Regions from separate parts of the Chamaesiphon sp. genome, predicted to be linked through region 3. Evidence: riboswitches for the same ligand, from Rfam matches in the RefSeq annotation. Region 3 holds a riboswitch; each other region holds the start of a gene.
What was found. A riboswitch is a leader RNA that binds a small molecule or an ion and turns the genes downstream of it on or off. The one in region 3 is predicted to bind cobalamin.
Positions count from the first base shown of each region.

Region 1: it holds a riboswitch for cobalamin, as region 3 does, so the genes downstream of both, cobG (precorrin-3B synthase) here and ACEW9J_RS07325 (DUF1636 domain-containing protein) in region 3, are expected to answer to the same signal.
Region 2: it holds a riboswitch for cobalamin, as region 3 does, so the genes downstream of both, ACEW9J_RS14835 (DUF1636 family protein) here and ACEW9J_RS07325 (DUF1636 domain-containing protein) in region 3, are expected to answer to the same signal.

Region 1 covers NZ_JBGSQZ010000008.1:17,510-23,887, forward strand. The annotation lists gene cofH (7,8-didemethyl-8-hydroxy-5-deazariboflavin synthase subunit CofH) at 45-1,205, shown strand; gene ACEW9J_RS00485 (hypothetical protein) at 1,610-1,810, opposite strand; cobalamin riboswitch at 1,970-2,103, shown strand; gene cobG (precorrin-3B synthase) at 2,082-3,617, shown strand; gene ACEW9J_RS00495 (precorrin-8X methylmutase) at 3,607-4,260, shown strand; gene cobI (precorrin-2 C(20)-methyltransferase) at 4,260-4,970, shown strand; gene ACEW9J_RS00505 (hypothetical protein) at 5,178-5,993, shown strand; gene ACEW9J_RS00510 (phycobilisome protein) at 6,127-6,378, shown strand, end outside.
Region 2 covers NZ_JBGSQZ010000197.1:6,857-13,234, reverse strand. The annotation lists gene ACEW9J_RS14850 (metallophosphatase) at 1-564, opposite strand, end outside; gene ACEW9J_RS14845 (metallophosphoesterase) at 597-1,406, opposite strand; gene ACEW9J_RS14840 (GTP-binding protein) at 1,403-2,176, opposite strand; cobalamin riboswitch at 2,307-2,457, shown strand; gene ACEW9J_RS14835 (DUF1636 family protein) at 2,492-2,893, shown strand; gene ACEW9J_RS14830 (TonB-dependent receptor) at 3,141-5,273, shown strand; gene ACEW9J_RS14825 (ferredoxin) at 5,286-6,179, shown strand; gene ACEW9J_RS14820 (ABC transporter substrate-binding protein) at 6,278-6,378, shown strand, end outside.
Region 3 covers NZ_JBGSQZ010000103.1:202-6,579, forward strand. The annotation lists gene ACEW9J_RS07315 (heme oxygenase (biliverdin-producing)) at 1-693, shown strand, start outside; gene ACEW9J_RS07320 (hypothetical protein) at 820-1,245, opposite strand; gene ACEW9J_RS07325 (DUF1636 domain-containing protein) at 1,232-1,645, opposite strand; cobalamin riboswitch at 1,667-1,816, opposite strand; gene ACEW9J_RS07330 (sterol desaturase family protein) at 2,099-2,893, opposite strand; gene ACEW9J_RS07335 (PEP-CTERM sorting domain-containing protein) at 3,078-3,875, opposite strand; gene rsmG (16S rRNA (guanine(527)-N(7))-methyltransferase RsmG) at 4,208-4,954, opposite strand; gene ACEW9J_RS07345 (ABC transporter ATP-binding protein) at 5,011-5,649, opposite strand; gene ACEW9J_RS07350 (Sll0314/Alr1548 family TPR repeat-containing protein) at 5,890-6,378, shown strand, end outside.

The sequences.
Region 1 (6,378 bases), on a different contig from region 3:
GAGTCCAGATTGATTAAAATGGGTGGGTAGATTCACAGCTCGATATGTCTGAAATTACCACACCAACTGCTTCAGACATTAACATCGTCGATCGCATTCTCGATCTAGCCCTACAAGGCGATGATATCTCCACCACAGACGCACTTTTGCTGCTGACTCAAACCCATGTAGATATTATCGATCGAATTCGGTTCACAGCCGACAGGTTGCGCCAAATCCAAGTCGGCGATACTGTCACCTACGTGATTAACCGCAATATTAATTTCACCAACATTTGCGAACAGCACTGTAGTTTCTGTGCGTTTCGGCGGGACGAGGGCACTGAGGGTGCTTTCTGGCTGAGTACTGAGCAGATCTTAGCCAAAGCCGCAGATGCAGTCGCGCTGTCGGCGACAGAAATCTGTATGCAGGGGGGATTGCATCCAGGGGCGAAAATTAACGGTCGATCGCTGACTTATTATGTAGAGTTAGTCACCGCGATTAAAACCACTTTTCCCCAACTTCATCTGCACGCTTTTTCGCCGCAGGAAGTCGAGTTTATCGCTCGTCAAGATGGGGTGAGCTATGCAGATACGATCGTTGCCTTACAAAAAGCTGGCGTAGGATCGATGCCAGGTACGGCGGCGGAAGTCTTGGATGATACAGTACGGCGGGTGATTTGTCCTGAAAAGATCGATAGTGCTACGTGGATTGAAATCGTTACCACCGCTCATCGATTGGGGATGCCGACTACTAGTACCATGTTAGCTGGACATATCGAAACACCCAGCCAGCAGATCGCTCATTTAGAGCAGTTAAAACAGATTCAACAACACGCAATTAAATACAATTACCCTACCCGAATCACTGAATTTATCATCCTCCCCTTTGTGGGAGAATCAGCACCCACACCTCTCCGCAGTCGCGTCGGACGAGATCAGCCGATTTTAGCCGATAATTTATTATTAACGGCGATCGCGCGAATTTTCCTCGGTAACTATATTCCCAATCATCAACCCAGTTGGGTCAAGTTGGGTCTAGAAGGCGCGAAAACTGCTCTTACTTGGGGGTGTAATGATTTGGGTGGGACGTTGATGGAGGAGCATATTACGACGATGGCGGGAGCTAAGGGCGGGACGTGTTTGTCGGTGGAGGATTTGCAAGGTGCGATTCGGGCGATCGATCGACAGGATCGGCAACGCAGTACTTTGTATGAATTAATTTAGGTGATTGAGTAATAAGTAATAAGTAATGATTTCGTTGTCGATCCAGGGACTCAAACTCCGTATCAAAAACTAGCGCATGTAGCAATCTTAAATGAAAAGCTAGGTTGATGTAGGGTGTGTTAGGCGCAAGCCGTAACGCACCAATATTTAACCTGAGTGTCTCGTTCCGAGCAACTGAGCCGACATAAATGTCGTCTAATGAATGAAAGAAACTTTGGTTGGGTGTGTTGGGTTTCGCCTTGCTCTACCCAACCTACAGATCCGTGTACTGATTTAAAATGCTGCTATTTTAGATACTCCCTTCCCACTCAATCGAGAGACATCACCATTCACCATTCACCCCCTACACCAGATGTCTAATTTGACACTAGGAAGGGAGTAGTTAGAAAGTTTTGCTTGACAAATTATCGACGTACTTGTTGAAGAGCTTGTAAGTGGCAGAGGAGCGTTTCAACCTCGGCTTGAAGTTCGAGGAATTTTTCTTGTCGATCGACTGGATATACTTTAGTCAATTTAGTAACTTGCTGTTCGTGCTCTGAGGTAGCAGATCTAACCGACACGCCAATGGCGGTTTGAGCAACTATGGTTAGTGGGCTGGGGGACATAGCTTTGGATGGTTATTTATACTGACTCACACACAAGGCAATTGTAGCCTGAATTCGACTGTTCTGGAATCGGATGTAGAGTCCAAACTGCCTACCGGAAAATGTGAATTTAATGTTTGTGACGGGGCGATAGTGGGATTGTTCCGATCTGGTCAGGGCAACGAGTCACCATCTCATGTTAGATTGGTCTAGCTGAGGATCGGGGAAGTCTGGTGAAAATCCAGGGCTGTGCCGCAACTGTGATGGAGCGAACGCTTCGAGTCAGAATACCGTGCCTGAGTGTACCGCAGGCGGTACTCTAATCTACTATTCCCTGCGTCGCATCGGGAAGGAGTTACATTCAGTGTCCGTTGAAAGGTCGATCTGTCCAGATATTTACCATCCTGCGATCGCTCGTGATGGTTTGTTGACGCGGTTACGAATTCCAGGTGGAGTGTTAAATGAGTCTCAGTGTCTGACGATCGCGAGTCTACTAGAGTCACTCAGCTTAGAGTATATTCAAGTTACCAATCGCGCGAATTTGCAACTGCGATCGCTAGCCAAAGATCTCGATCGAGAGTTACTAAGTAAATTAGCAGACTGTGGTTTGGCGGCGGGTAATAGTGCTGTCGATGGCATCCGCAATATTATGATTAGCCCGACTGCGGGAATTGACTCGCAGGAGTCGATCGATGTGCGTCCATTGGCTGATGCTTGGCATGAATATCTCACCGAGCATCCCGAATTGGGAGTGTTGTCGAGTAAATTTAGTGTGGGTTTCGATGGTGGTGGAAGTGTGGGGATTGTCGATCGACCTAATGATATTACGCTGTTAGCTGTTGGAAGTCGCGAGTTTAGTCTCTATTTAGGGATGAGAGAAAGAGGCGATCCACCGCTACCTGTAGATGTCAGATTAGACTCGGATGAATGTGTGCCGATGTTGGCGGCGATTGCTCAAAGTTATCGACGCGGGAGCGAAGTATTAGGTGGGGATGCACGTCGAAAACCACGGCTGCGGGATGCGATCGGGCACTACGGATTGACAGGTTTTGGGGAAGTAGTCCAACGAGAATTCGGTACTTCCAGGCGTTTTGTTTTTAAAAACCTCGATCTAAAGCGGTTCTCTACGGAAAATGGCGATGTTGCACAGACACAATCTAGATTGAGCGATCGTCATTTAGGCGTACATCAGCAATGCCAATCGGATTGCTACTATTTGGGAGTGGTGTTGCCGTTGGGACGATGGAGTGGATCGCAAGTGCGGGGTGTTGGGAGCATCGCCGCTCGGTATGGGAGTGGGCAGATCCGCTTAACTCCCTGGCAAAATCTGATTATCCCCGATGTCCAGGCGATCGATCTGGCGAGGGTGCAGGGATTAATTAACGATTTAAGCTTGGTGACAACAGCCAATCATCCCAGTAGTTTATTAAGAGCCTGTGCGGGTGCAACTGGTTGTCAGTTTAGCGCGACAGATACTCAACGGGATGCGATCGCCCTGTCGGAGTATTTAGCCGCTAACTTTACACTCGATCGACCATTGAATATCCATTTCAGCGGTTGCGATAAATCCTGCGCCCAACACGATCGAGCAGATATCACCCTCTGGGGAGACGAACGAACCAGGAGCTATCGACTGGCGATCGGGGGCTTTACAGACCGATCTGAGCCAGAGCAGAGCGATCTTTTAGCACCGCTATCAGTCCCAATCGCTATCGGCAATCTCATCGCGGCTTATCATCATCAGCGGCTTAATCCCCAAGAATCTTTTGAGTCATTTACGACTCGTCAATCTCCAGTTCAACTGCACCAAATACTTCATGCCGTCTAAAATTACGATTCCAGCACCCCTAGACTATATCCGCGATGGTGCGGAAATTTATCGTCAATCTTTTGCGACGATTCGATCGGAGGCACAATTAGACAACTTACCTACTGATTTCAATGCCGTAGCAGTGCGACTAATCCATGCTTGTGGGATGATTGATATTGTCAGCGATCTGGATTATTCGATCGATGCAGTTCGAGTCGGACGAAAAGCACTAGCAAATGGGGCACCGATTTTGTGCGATGCGCGGATGGTAGCAGATGGAGTGACGCGCAAACGTTTACCTGTGGAAAACCAAGTTATTTGTACGCTCCCAGATCCCCAGGTGGTAGATCTAGCCGCCAAGTTAGAGAATACTCGATCGGCTGCTGCTCTAGAACTATGGCGACCTTATTTAGCTGGAGCTGTCATCGCGATCGGTAATGCCCCAACGGCTCTATTTCGATTGCTTGAAATGCTCGACGAGGGCGCACCAAAACCCGCACTGATTCTCGGTTTCCCTGTCGGTTTTGTGGGTGCAATGGAATCAAAAGCTGCTCTAGCAGCAGATAGTCGAGGCGTACCTTTTATCACAATTCACGGACGACGCGGTGGTAGTGCGATGGCTGCTGCGGCTGTCAATGCACTAGCCACGGAGCAGGAATAATGGTTGCCATCCAGACAGGGAGATTATACGGGATCGGGGTTGGCCCTGGCGATCCAGAGTTATTGACACTCAAGGCGTTTCGGCTCCTGCAAGCGGCTCCTGTCGTCGCCTATCAGTCAGCAAACGACCATGAAAGCATCGCCCGATCGATTGTCGCACCCTATCTAACTGGTAAGCAAATCGAAGTCTGTTTTCATTTTCCCCGTGCGCTCGATCCTGAAGCCGCCCAAGAATTATATGCTGAGGCGATTAAACCGATCGCGGCTCATTTATCAGCGGGGCGAGATGTCGTAGTATTATGTGCGGGCGATCCATTATTTTACGGTTCGTTCATGTATTTATTTACGCGATTAGCCGATCGATTCATTACCGAAATCGTACCTGGGGTATCTTCACCGATGGGTGCAGCCGCTGCGATCGGGATGCCATTATGTTACCGTAATGATATTTTTAGTGTTCTTTCGGCGACTTTATCAGTTGAAGTATTAACTACCCAATTAGTCAATGCCGATGCTGTGGCAATTATCAAACTCCGTCGCCATTTTGATAAAGTTCGGCAGATTTTAAGCGATCTAGATTTGTTAGATCGGGCAAAATATATCGAACGGGCAACAGCAACGGATCAAAAGATTATCTCGATAGAAGATGTCGAGCCGCGCGATGTTCCCTATTTTTCAATGATTATAGTTCCTAGCAAAACCCAACTCTAGCCACTTTAGGCTTTAGGCTTTAGGCTTTAGGCTTTAGGCTTTAGGGACATATTAGATTAGTCCGCGCACCATCCGGATTTTGCATCACTAGCCACGATTTGCGAAAAGTGCGGTCTTGGGGTTTCCCCAGGTAAAGTACCTTTTCAAGACACAATCGTTGGCATTCTTGGGATTTGTTTCCCTCCTTCCTGCTAAAATCAAAATTATATGCAAACTAATAGTTCCGATCGATCTGCTCAAGCGATCGAGATCTCCGGCGCGAGATTGGCTAAGTGGAAAACGATGCTAACCGCGCGAAAAATTGGTACTACCAAGAAATTATTATCGAGAGTCCCCGAACTTATCGGCGAACAGGCGGCGCGAAAAGCTCTCAATGGGCAAAGATTGGATCGCCAGACTTGGGAAGCGATTTTCACTGGCTTGAAGTTGAATCGAGTTGATTTTTTTAGTGATGTGGAATGGTTCGATCGCAATCTGACAACTCAGTGGGAAATATTGTGGAATTTGGCGGCGGATGCGTCCGATCGATTTGGGCTAGTATTACCGGAGCATGTGCCAGATTCTAGTCTGTGGGATGGAGTTGGCTCGGAAAAGTTTCAACAGACGATCGCCAGTCGGACATCAGTATTATTAGAGATACCTGGGGGATTCTTGGGCTATCTGATTTTAGTAGAGCAAGATGCACTAGGCAATATCGTGCTGCTGTCTCCATCCCCGCTGATGTCAAATCCCGTGCTAACTGGCTCAATTCAACGCTTACCCCAATATCCACCGTCGCCGTTTGAGTTCTTGCAACCGATAACTGTCGGTACGAACTATCTGTGGGCAGGTATTTTTGCGAAGTTGCCAGAGTTGAGATGGTTGGCTGATGCCCAAAAAAGACCGCTCAGATTGCAGATGGCACAAGTTACAGAGCTGTTGGCGTATGTCAGCAAACAACCTCCAGGAACCCCACTATGGCGATCGAGTTATGTGGTGACAGCTTCGTCAAGCCATGCGGATATAATGAATTTGGATATATAGCGATCCTAAATCAGATAGGGATCGAATACTGGTGCGTTACGGCAGCAGCCCAACACACCCTACATTAACCTAGCTTTTCATTTGGGATGGCTATATCTCTGGATAGAGTCTAACTTTTATTCAAAAATTTCCAATGCTGACCGATCGAATTAAAGAACTGATTGCTAGAGCCAGAATTGTGAGCTTTGCTAGTTGGGAGTTGCAGCATCCAGCCGCAAGTATTGCCATATTTCAAGCTGCTGAAGATGCCAGAGTGTATCTCACAGATGAAGATTGCGCCAAAATTGCGGTACTTTCACCCCCGACTTCTCAGCTGATCCCAGTCGGGCAGTTATTACGCGATCGAGTCGTCGAAATCATTGCCGAAGCTAGAACCGAACTCTAC
Region 2 (6,378 bases), on a different contig from region 3:
GGTTAACTTATCTAAGGTTTGAACTTGACTGTTCAGACTACCCGATTCAATTTTATATTCAAAAGCCAATCCCGATCGACCACAGAATAATTGATTCGCATCCATCCGCGATAGTCGATCGATCGCCTGAATCGGATCTATAGTTGGTGTCAATTCATCACTGACTGAGATCGAACTACCATGAATTAAAAAGCAATCTAGTTCGACAAATCCAAATTCTAGAGATTGTACCCACTTTAGAGTCGCGGAATCGATCGCATCCCATAGCGTTTTCGTCATGTCGATTCCATATCGATCGATCAATTCTGTCGGTTCTCCCGTCCGCCCCAAGGCATGAAGAATCAATATTTGTTCCTCCCACCACCCCTGACAAACTAGCGGTGTTGGTTCGCCTTGACGCGGCTGCTGAATCCTTTTTACGAGTCGATTACTCTCAATTTTTGGGCCGATAATATCGCCGATTAAATAGAAATTCTCTACCTCCTGACGCGACTTTCTCAAGTCTGCCACCACTGCCTCGTATGCAGCTAAATTACCTTCAATTCCACTCGCGATCGCCCACATCTAAATTACACTTATTACTTATTACTTAAACCCTATCGTTCGCACACATGTGTCGGATCTTCAGCGCGTTCCGCATATTCCAAACCCTGAGCCAGTCGCCATGCAAAAATAGCGGGTAGCCCATTATCGATAATCGCCTGACAAGTAAGCTGGTAATCATATTCCACCTCTCGCAGCGTGGTTAATTTATCGTCCGTGTCATAAATTACATAAGTTGCATTCGGACGACCGTGACGTGGTTCGCCGACAGAACCCGCATTGATAATCTGCTTGAGTGTTGCGGTAAATTGCTTAGTCGAACTTCCTTCTGGCTGTTGAACTTTTACAGCCAATTGTCCAGCATCCAGCGTCCGCACATAGGGAACATGAGTATGCCCGCAAAACAGGACATCTGCACCAGTCGCCATCACCCGTTCTAATGCAGTAAAAGCATTGACTTCCGGCATCAAATACTCATGTTGATTGTGAGGACTACCATGTACGAAGCAAAGATTCTCCTCGCGTAAGCTTAAAGGCAGTTGCGCCAGATATTCGCGCACTTCGGGATGAATTTGGTCATTCGTCCATTCATGTGCTTTCTTGCCCCGTTTCTCTGCCAAAATCGATGGATAACTGCATTCGCAAGCATTCAAACCTTCGACGATATCTTCATCCCAACAACCTTGAACGGTGGGGATATCTAGAGAGCGAATCATCTCTACTACAGCATTCGGATGAGGGCCATAACCGACTAAATCGCCCAGACAAAAGATTTTATCTGCCCGTTGTTTATCGATGTCTGACAATACCGCATTCAAAGCTTCATAGTTACCATGAATGCAAGACATTACTGCTATTTTCATACTGCTACTTCTTCCGGTGATTCGACTTCTAATTGGGATTTAATTTGTGCTTGATAATAAGCCAGGGCGTTATCATCTAAACCGCAGTCTTCTAGTGTTTCCATAATTAGCTGAGGTTGCAAATTATTTCCCACAACTTCCAATCCACTAAATCGGGTCGGTCTGCCTGCCAAGACTGGCGGTAACGGCAGTTCAAAATAAGTACAATCGGGAAAACCGACGCCAAAGCTAAAATAAAACGATCGACCATCAACGATCTCGAAAATACCTTTAGCCCTGGCAACTTCACCATAAGCTCCCTGAATTAATTCATCCCATAATATATTTAAACTAGCTGGATCTAGTACTTCTCCCGTCAATCCCCAGCGCGGAGAGGCAGTTAGCGCGACATTCTTTTCGGTGACTTCACTGATAAGAGTTTGAGTCGCCCAATCGTGATATTCACTCTCAATTAAACCCTTTGGAACGATCGCAATTCGTTGACAAGATTCGATATCTACAGGTAATTGCAGTGAGGCTAGATCGAGTTGCGGCGCAATCTCAACATATAGCGGTTGGATCTCGGCTAACTGTGTCCAGGATGCCCCAGCCGAGATCGGTTTGACGTGGGGACATGTCGCTGTAATATAGGTCAGATCGATCGGGGTAGCATCTGCACCCAGACAGATATAAGCACTAGGTTCGGTGCTGGTAGTCAGTTGTTGGTGAATCCAGGTAGTTTTGCCAGAACCGCATGGCCCTGTCACTAGGTAGATGGGATGCCGATCCATGAACTGCGAAGATGAATGGAAACATGTATAGCATATCACAAATAGCAAGAATGATAATCATTCTTGCTAAATTAATTCAGTTTGCAAATAATTATCATTAACTCGCAACAGATTTGATAACCTATGGTACTGTGTTGAGAGTAGATTCGGTTTCGATCGAGATTATCGATCGAAAGTAAAGGGGAAAGTTTGGTGCAAACCCAACGCTGTCCCGCAACTGTGTTTCGATTACCTGGGGTAGTCGATTAGTCAGAACACCCGCCGATATCGATATGTCCCGACTTATATTCTGCGAGGCACAGAGGGGAAAATATTATGGATGACAAACACACAATTTTCGTGTGTCAATCTTGCGCTGGCAATTGGCAAAACGGCAGAGAAGTAGGCAACAGCGGCGGTTATTTACTCCATCAAGAGTTGACGGCTCGATTAGCTACAAGCCCGTTGACGGAAGACTTTGAGGTCAAAGCAGTTAAATGTATGGGCGCGTGCAGTCGTCCCTGTGTCGTTGCTTTTGCGGCGGCTGGTAAATCTACTTATCTATTTGGAGATCTAGATGGTACTTCTTTAGCTGAGGTATCTCAGTCAATTTTGGAGTGTGCTAGTCTCTATCGTCGCCAACCAGACGGCGCAATGAAGTGGTCGGAACGTCCCGAACGACTCAGAAAAGGCGTAATTGGGATCGTTCCTAGTATCGAACTCCCAGTGAGTATTTAATCAAAATCGATCGTCGTGGTGCTGTCTAGGTATAGATAATGCTTGTCACTGGCAGTCACCCCAAGTTAGTTACTAGAGGTTTAGTGGGACTTTTAGTAAAAATTTTTAGCAACTATTTTTAGAGCGAGCGATTTGTGGCTTTGATGATATATTATGGGAATGATTATCATTCTCTTAAATCCATTCGATCGAGATCGACTCGCAAAACTCGCAAAATTAGCAGTAATCCTCTCAGATAAACAGATCCATGTCCGTTAAAAATATCAAGTATCTCAGATCGATCAAAATCCTCATCATTGCTGTAGCACTAGGATTGGGTTTGGATGCCAAGCAATCTAGCCTAGCTCAACAAGCCCCCACGCCACAACCAGAAACAGCCCCAGCCAAAGCTGAAGAGTTAGAAATCAACGTCTACGGCGATAGGTTATTGAGTAAACCCATCTATTCCCCATTCCGCAAAGAAGGGACGCTCAAAGACTCTACCCGCCCAGCTTACGTCATTAATAAGGACGAAATTAAAGCGCAAGGAGCCAGAACAGTTAAAGAAGCACTTCAATCATTACCAGGTATTTTGGGGGGTGGCACAGTCGGAACCGAAGTAAATGCCCTCAGCGGTCAATTTATTCGGGGCAGCAATAGGGAACAGGTGTTAATCTTATTAGATGGTCGCCCGATTAATAACTTGGGATCTGGAGCTTTCGATATCAGTGAATTTTCGACGAGTATAGTCGAGCGCATTGAAGTTCTACCTGGCGGTGGTTCTACCCTCTATGGTTCGGATGCGATCGGCGGTATTATTAATATCGTTACCAGTCGTCCGACGAGCGATAAACTTTCCTTTGGTGCCCAAACTGAAGTAGGCAATCTCGGTTACACCAAATTTGGCTTTAATGTTAGTAAAAAAGATGGAAATATCGGCTGGCTGATTGGTTACGATCTCATTCAAGCGAATAATAATTACGCCTATTCAATTCCATCTGCCAACTTTTCAGGGACGCGCACGAATAGCGATGCTATCTATAATAACCTGAGAGTACGGGCGGATGTCGATCTTAGCGATCGCACGAAAGTAAATTTTACGGGGATATTATTATCCAAAAATCAAGGCGTACCTGGGGGCGTACCGACACCTAATCCTCAAAACGGGCAAGGATTTTTTAATGGGCTGACAGATTCTAATCGAAAATATAACGACCAATTTTTATTTGATGTAGGGATAGACCAAAAACTTGGTAATGGTAACGATTCTACCTTAACGGGACGAGTTTATTATGATAGTTTGAGTACGCGCTTTGATAATCGGACTGCTTTCGCTGATACCCTTTCCGTTGTCGGTGGACAAGTGGTAAAATCTAGAACGCCTCAAACCCTGCGCCAATTTGATAATAAACAAAAATCATTAGGTGTCCAAACTCAGCATAATTGGCAGATTACACCCACTCAAAACATTACTTATGGCTTCGATTATCGCAATACTAATAATCGTAATACCACTAATAATATTGCTAGCGGCACTCAGATACTCGGCTATGATGGAACTATTTCACAGGGGGCATTATTCGCTCAGTATAATGTCGATCTCAATCCTCAAATACGCGCAACAGCAGGACTCAGACAAGATTTTAGTAGCTTGACAAATGGTAGTGTGACTTCTCCGACACTGGGCGTTAAATGGGATGTCAATTCGGCGACAACTCTGCGGGCTAACTATGTTAGGAACTTTCGGACTCCGACGCTATCAAATCTCTTTTCAGCAAACCCTACCTTTATTGGCAACCCTAATTTGTTACCGGAAACTGGTAATAGTTTTGATGTTGGCGTAGATCAAAAATTGGGTAATTTTGGACTATTGCGATTGACTGCTTTCCAGAATAATATTAGTAATGTTATTGCCTTCCAAAACATCAGTCCTCCTGTTAATGGCGTGTCAGGAACTTTTACTAATATCGGCGAAGTACAGACGCAAGGGATCGAAGCTTCTTTAAATGCCAAAATTGCTCCAAATGTCTATGGATTTGTGAATTATACTATTAATAGTCCGCAGATTAAACAAGATGCAAATCCAGCGGTAGTAGATAAAGAACTACGCTTTGTAGGTGCAGATAAATTGAGTATGGGGATATCTTATGAAAATCCTTTTGGTTGGTATAGTTCGCTAGCTTTAAATTCCCTCAGCGGTTATCCAACCAATAATACAAACACGGAGTTTTTACCTGGATTTACGAGTTTTGATTTTAACTTTGTCGCGCCACTCAATCCCGATCGCAGTGTAACTCTCAATGCTAGCGTCCAGAATATTTTTGACCAGAGGTACGAACTGTTTGCTGGCTTCCCCGATGCCGGAAGGACATTTCGGACTGGGATCGATTGGAAATTTTAGGAGGATAATTTAATGACAGTTGCAACTTTTGAACGTCGAGTTACACCATTACAGAAAGTCGAGCGGGAGGATACCTATAATGGTAATTCGATCGAGTATGAAGATTTTCCCACAGATCTAGATGTTCTCGGCCCACTTTTGCATTCATTATTTCAAGAACATTGGCAAGAAGTGGGTTTGGGGCACATGGTAGATGGGAGTGTATTGGAGTTAGAATTTACCGCTCCACCGAAAATTTGTCGGATTTATGATGGCTATCTGACAGTGGTTACTGAAGGATGGCATATGCACTTGTGTGTTGCGGAAAATCAGGGCGGCGCAACTGGGCGTACTCCCGAATCTTTACGCCAAGTGCGGCGGGTAAGTCGAGCAGCTTTGTCTCGACGATTGAATGCTGACGGTGAGGCACGGAGTTGGGGAATTCAGTTTTGGAATGGTGGGGGTGAAAAAATGATGACAATATTTTTACCCAATGCTTTTCTTGGGGAAAATGAGGATTTATTACCAGAGCATAAACCCAATTTAGCTAAGTTAGGACTGTACGACAAGTTGCGCCAGATTTATGTATTGGGAACGATGGATATTCCTTATGAATCTAATCCTTTGAATCGTCCGTATATATCCGTCTGTCGATCGACTCGTTGCAATGCCGGACGTGACTGGAAATCGGTGTATGAGGCTCTAGAACATCAGTTAGCAGTGTCGGGATTAGAAAACATTGAATTGATTGCTTCTGGCTGTCTGGAGGTCTGTAAGATGGGGCCAATTGTCTTTTATTCGGGTGACGATCGCGCTCCCGAACATACTTGGTATGCACGGGTAACTCCAGATGTGGCGAAGGAAATTGTTACTCAACATCTAGTTGAAAATCAGAAGGTAACTAAACATTTATATCCGCAGTCATAATCGACAAGGTAGGGGCAATTCATGAATTGCCCCTACCTCGTAAATGGTAACTGAGATCCTCGCATCATGAAGATAGGAGTATGAAGATGAGGAAAAAAATGAAGCGTTGCCGCTCTAGTAAAATTAAATTCTGGCGATCTATATTACTCATAAGTTGGAGCGGATGGGTATTATTATCAGCTTGCGATTCTCATTCTGA
Region 3 (6,378 bases):
CTGCGTGAGGGCACCAAGAAATCTCATAATATGGCTGAGAACACAGGCTTCATCGCCTGTTTCCTCAAAGGGACTGTTGAGAAAAAATCCTACCGCAAGCTAGTCACCAATCTCTACTTCGTCTATTCAGCGATGGAAGAGGAAATGCACAAACGTGCCAACGATCCAATTTTGTCTAAAGTATTTTTCCCCGAACTCGATCGCAAGGCTGCGCTAGAACAAGACTTAGCCTTCTATTATGGAGCCAATTGGAAAGAGCAAGTAGCTCCCTCAGAGGCTACCAAAAAGTATATCGCCCGAATTCATGAAGTAGCCGATCGCGACCCCGCACTGATGGTAGCACACCTCTACACCCGCTACTTAGGCGATCTCTCCGGCGGTCAAATCCTCAAAAAAATTGCTCAGAACGCGATGAAACTCACTGACGGTGAAGGAACGGCGTTTTATGAGTTTGCACAAATTCCTGATGAAAAAGCATTTAAAAGCAATTACCGTCAAGCGATGAATGAATTACCCATCGACGAAGCTAAAGCCGATGAAGTCGTCGAAGAGGCTAACGCAGCATTTGGGATGAACATGATTATGTTCACTGAATTAGAAGGTAATCTCATTAAAGCGATCGGTATCCAATTATTCAACCTTCTAACTCGCAAACGCAATCGCAACAATAACGAACTAGCTACAGCCGAGTAAGACTGGGGGATTGGGGGATTGGGAGACTGAGAGCTAGTAAAGTGAAGGGACTAAGAACTAATTATAGTTCCTAGCCCCTTGTCCCTAAAACCTAAAGCCTAAAGCCTAAAGCCTAAAGCCTAAAGCCTAACCCCTAACCCCTAATTCAAACTCACTCCATCGCCGACAGATCTGTTGATAACAGTCTGGAGGCGAAATTTTTAGGCGTTGACACCAGCCGAGATCGAGAGAGCTAGACTCGATCGCAAAAATTAGCTCAGTCTGCGGCTGATAATTAGCGACAGCAGCTAAAATGGGATCGATCGCTGGAGTCTGTACCAGCCACTCTTGTAAGTAGATAGACAATTGCGCCTGAGGGATATAGCGAAAATTAAGACTGGGTTCGAGATTGTCTCCCCAGTGGCGGTCAGAATCGTCCAGGAGATCCACTTCGCTACTGATGACTACTGCCCCTCTATCGAGATTTAGATAACCTTGCCAAGCCTGATAGCCAATCCACAGCAAGTTTTGGGTAAACAAATTGGCGCGGCGGGAGCGATTATAGTGCCGCATGGGTACGAGTGGGGGTAGTGAGGGGCGGAATTTTGGCGAGGATGCCTTGTTTGAGCGGTGCGGGACGTTCTCCCCAAGGTAATACTCCAGTGGAATGCTGATAGTATTTTTCAGCACAGTCGAGGATATTGCTCAACGGGATATTCGGATCGTTGGTCGGAATATCACCAAACAGATATGTATGCTTCCCCGCCGCCGCAAAGGAAATCACACAGGACTTACTACAGGCACTCATACAACCTACAGCTTGGATCGGAAACTCTGTCGCTAACTCCCACTTTTGGTGCAAAGCTTCGAGCTGCTGTAGTAGGCGTTCGCCCTCGCTCGTACCAACGCGCTGACCATCTTGCCACTTACTACCGCAAGTGGTACAAACAAATAAACAATGTTCTGGGTTCACCTAATACCTCGTAGGTTAATTGACCGATATGTAGCTTCTGGCGGGCATTCTGACTCAATCGACGCTGATGCAGACGATTTACAGTTGCGGGACAGTGCTGGATTTTCACCAGGCTTTCCCCATTACTTTGAGTAGCTGTTCCCTACTCAAACCAGATCGAATTTTCATTATACAGGTTCTGCGATCGCTTGCAAAAAATCGTTGGCGCAGACTTTGGTCTGAAATATCGACCCCCAATAATGTAGTATAATAGTCGCCAGGGCGGTTAAGATTTTGGCAGCGGATGTAGGGAAAAATGGGTGTTGAGGATGCCTGTGTTCTGGAAAAGGGGCAATAATCAAGAAAACGCAGAGTTAAACTAAGGGGTTGTGGTTAGCATAGAGACTGAAGTCTCTGCTCATGATGCAAAGTCCGCCTTCTAGGGGTTAAGCTTCTCATCTAGGATTGCTATAACTACCGTTTTAATGGTTGTAATAGTTGTCCGGTAAAGCTTGGCTCGATCGACATTTCGATCCCATATTTCTGCGGCCAGCGATGTTTTGGGAGATAGAATGAACCGAAGAGGATATCCATAATGGGTAAAATCGCGGCATAGTTTTTGTTAATATACTCCGCGCCATCATTCGTGTGATGCCAATGATGAAAAGCTGGCGTAGCCAACACTCGTTCGACAAATCCAAACCGCCAATTCATATTCGCATGAACCCAGAAACTCCAGACGGTGCCGACCAACGAATATAGCACTGGTAGGATGTCTGCATCTGCGGTGGGTTGTGCCAAACCGAGGAGATAGAGCGGGAGTAAGCCCGTAAACCGTCCAAAAAACATATCCAACGGATGGGCGCGAGTATTTACCAACCAGTCCATCTCTTCCGAGCTATGGTGGACTGCATGAAACCTCCACATCCAGGGAATCTCATGCGACCAGCGATGCCCCCAGTACGCACCAAATTCGCCGACGATTATTGCGAGGACGAACCGAACTCGAAAGGGTAGAGCTGCTACCCAAGTATAGATTCCACTGGGTTCGAGCTGATGTACTACCGCAGCCACGATCGACATCGGCAGAATTAGCAGCAGTTTGGGTAGCAGACTATTGAGGAAGTAATAACCCAAGTCGATAAAAAATTCTTTGCGGAAGACTGGCTGTTTTTGCTGGGCGCAAAGCCGTTCTAGCGGGATAAAGACGATCGCGAGGATGACTAACCAAGCGCATAATCTAAATATATCTAACGCTAATGATGACAAATACTGCTGCACGTTATCAAAGCGTCTCCAAGTTTGGGTTAAAAAATCTGGTCAGATCGAATTGAGGTCGTGCTTAACGATGGCGCAACCTCAATCGCAAATGGTGTTTCGATCGTCACGAGCGATCTCAAGTGAACTATCAGGTGAAAATTACAGCTAGTAGTTCTAACAATTTAGGATTTATTTAGGCATTTTTGGTAGATTTAGTTAGTTTCTTTCTCAACCGTAAAGCTGCTGTACCGCCGACAATCGTACCGATAATCGTAAAAGGTTCGGGAACGGCAGTAGGCGAAACCGAGACACCAGACAAGAGCGAGAAGGGTGGTCTTCCATCGGGAGTACCAACTGCCAAAAATGTCAAGATATCACTGGTGGTATTAGCTGTGAATGTTAATGTCTGTTTCTGCCAATCAGTTACCCGCGTAGCTGTATCTGGAAATATATTTATGGCTGATAGCTGAGTCTTTGCGAGTTGCGCGCCAGTGGTTGCGTAAGTCAGAATGCTCGTATCAAAACCGACCCGCCATCTTTCGGTTGTCGGACCAGTAAATCCACTTTGCTGTCCGGCAGCCTGATAAAACGTCACATCATATTGTTTGCCTGCTGTCAGACCACTCACTGATTGATAGATCGGGGCACCGAAACCAGGATCGCCATCTGCCGCTACAAACCAAGTTGCGACACCATCAGGACTGGCAATGGGCGCAGTACCACGCAGTTGCAAGTTCGGATCGGGACGACCGCCTGCTACGTTGAGATTGTCTGTGTATTCTAGACCGATCGGCACTACAAAATTCAATTTACTGTTATCGGTAGTACTCCAGCCAGTATTGGCTGCGTTGAAAAATGAGGAGCTGGTCTGTCCTGCCGTTCCAGGTGTAAAGTTGCCGTTAACAAGAGTTACCGCTTGGGCGGACAAGCTTATCGTACAGAGGCCGATGGCGGACAATCCGCCAATGGCAGTTTTGAGTGTTGTGTTCATGATTGTGTCCTTACAAGTTACCTAATGAATTTGTTGGGTGAGTCAGAGCTAATCGCTTTCGATACTATCTTGGCAGGTCACAGACTTGCATTTTCGCTCGAACTCTCAGTTCGAGAATGTGCTAGAGCGAGCTGGCACTAATTAGCAAAATTTAGCTAAGTGCGACGATCGAGTGAGTTTCAATTTTTATTTATATATACTCAAAAATTGAGAAATGCTCGCCATCTTCGGAGTCGGCAGATCGCTTCTAAGCCAAATGGCTTAAATTTGATATGCAATCTTATCATCAGAAACTTCAAATCGTCAAGTATTGGAGTTTATTTAGCGCAATGCTAGAGTGGTTTTAGAGTGGGGATACCGACAGCGCGAGGATAGTAGGGATGTGTATCGGTAGTTTTGTGCAGCCAAATACAGTGGCGGATACTATCACTGATGGGAGTTGTAAATCGATCGATCTTACTAATCTCACCCCCTAGTTTTGCTACTGCAAGTTCTAAACTAGTAGCTTCCTCATCTGTCCAATTGCCACGATAGAGAATTGCTGTCCCGCCTACTTTGACTAAAGGTAGGGTATATTCAGCACAAACATTTGCCGATGACACCGCTCGAATTAGCGCGAGATCGTATTGATGGCGGTGCTGTCTTTCTTGTCCCAAAGCTTCGATCCGACTGACTAAAGGATGAGTATTAGTTAAGCCAAGCTCAGGAGCGATATATTCGATAAACCCGACCTTTTTGGCAGTAGAATCAACTAGAGTCATTTGCCAATCAGTTCTGGCGATCGCTAGCGGTAAGCCAGGAAAACCTGCGCCAGTGCCAAGATCTATGACCTTTAGCTCCAACGGATGATTAATTAAGTCACCAACACCTCGGAGGGAATCCCACAAATGTTTTTCCCAAAATTCTTCAGGTGCGATAATTCTGGTGAGATTTAATTGTTGGTTAGCACTAACTACTTCTGAGTATAAAGATTGTAACTGCGACTGCTGTTGTGCGGTAGGACACCAATCAATTGTTTCTTGCCACATCTTATCCATATTTGGCAAACAGTTTGGGCTAGAGATTGATGATGAATCCATGTGGTTGTGTAATTTATATTAAAAAAAGATTTCGGCAACGCTAACTTAAAGCCTACTCAACGATCGATCTTAGCTTCAATTAATACTCCTCGATCGATCTGCCAACATTTATCGGCAATTGCTAGTAAATCCCCAGCATCATGGGTAACAACTAATAACGTCCATTCCTGTTTCAGTTGGGCAAGCAAATTGACTAACTGTTGTCGCATCGACCAATCTAAGCCTGCTGTCGGCTCATCTAACAGCAGTAAAGACGGTTGTCTAATCAATTGCACTGCGAGGGCTAATCGTCGCTGCTGTCCGCCGCTGAGGGCGTGAGGGGATACCTGTAGAGATAGTTGGGCTAAACCTACGGATTTAAGAGCTTGCTCGACTCGTTCGGTGCCTAATTCGGGATGTCCCAGTCGCAATTCTTCTAGAATAGAATTGGTGCAAAAATGCCGTTCGGGAAACTGAAATACCAGTCCACCCAGTTGCTGACGCAGATCGGAGTCTAACACGCGATCGCGCCAACAGACACTCCCACTGGTACAATTTGCCAATCCCGCTAAAATTTCGAGCAAGGTACTTTTACCCGAACCACTCGCACCGATAATCAATCCCAATTGCTGGGGCGGTAATTCTAAGTTAAGATCCTTGAGAATCGGTCGATCGCTTGCTGGTGGATGGTAGGAAAGATGTTTGAGTTTGAGCATCGATCTAGGGCACGGAGTAGGGATGATGAAAAAATTATTGGTAGAAATTCCCGTGCTGGATACACTAACGATCGGGTAAGATCCAATCGGAACATTCGATCGATGCTCACGTCCAGACACTCTAGTATACGGCGATCGATCTGTCATTGGAAGAAGCTCTATCGAGCGATTAACTTATAATACTATCCTCAGCATTTTTAAAACCCCCGTACATATCTCATCGTTACCAGATCCTAATTCATGAAATTTAAGTTTTCCGTTCGTAGTCTACTCGCCCTAGCTACTGGTGTTACTCTAACTCAATCAGCGATCCTTGCACCGATGAGCCAGTTTAACCCAACTATTACCTCAGTAGTAGCTAGCCCAAAAACCTCACCCAAACTAGTAAAACCGAACAGCAATATGATATTGCCCGCAGCGGGGAGTAGAACAAAGCAGGGTGCTAATGTCGAGAGAGCAAAGGAAGCAATGTTTCGGGATGGTGACTATGCAAAGGCTAAACAGTATCTGGACTTAGCACTCAAAACCGATCCAAATGAGCCACTCACGTATGCTATGAGTACCCTGTATCCCTTTAGTGCTGGGGATTTTGAGCAAGTGAAGGTGTATGGGGATAAAACTACCAAAGCTGCCGAGCAATTGATGAAAATCAATCCGTTGCGCGGAAATTTGTATCAGGGTGTGGGTTTGGCAATCCTGGGTGCTTATGAAATGAAGAAGCCTAGTGGC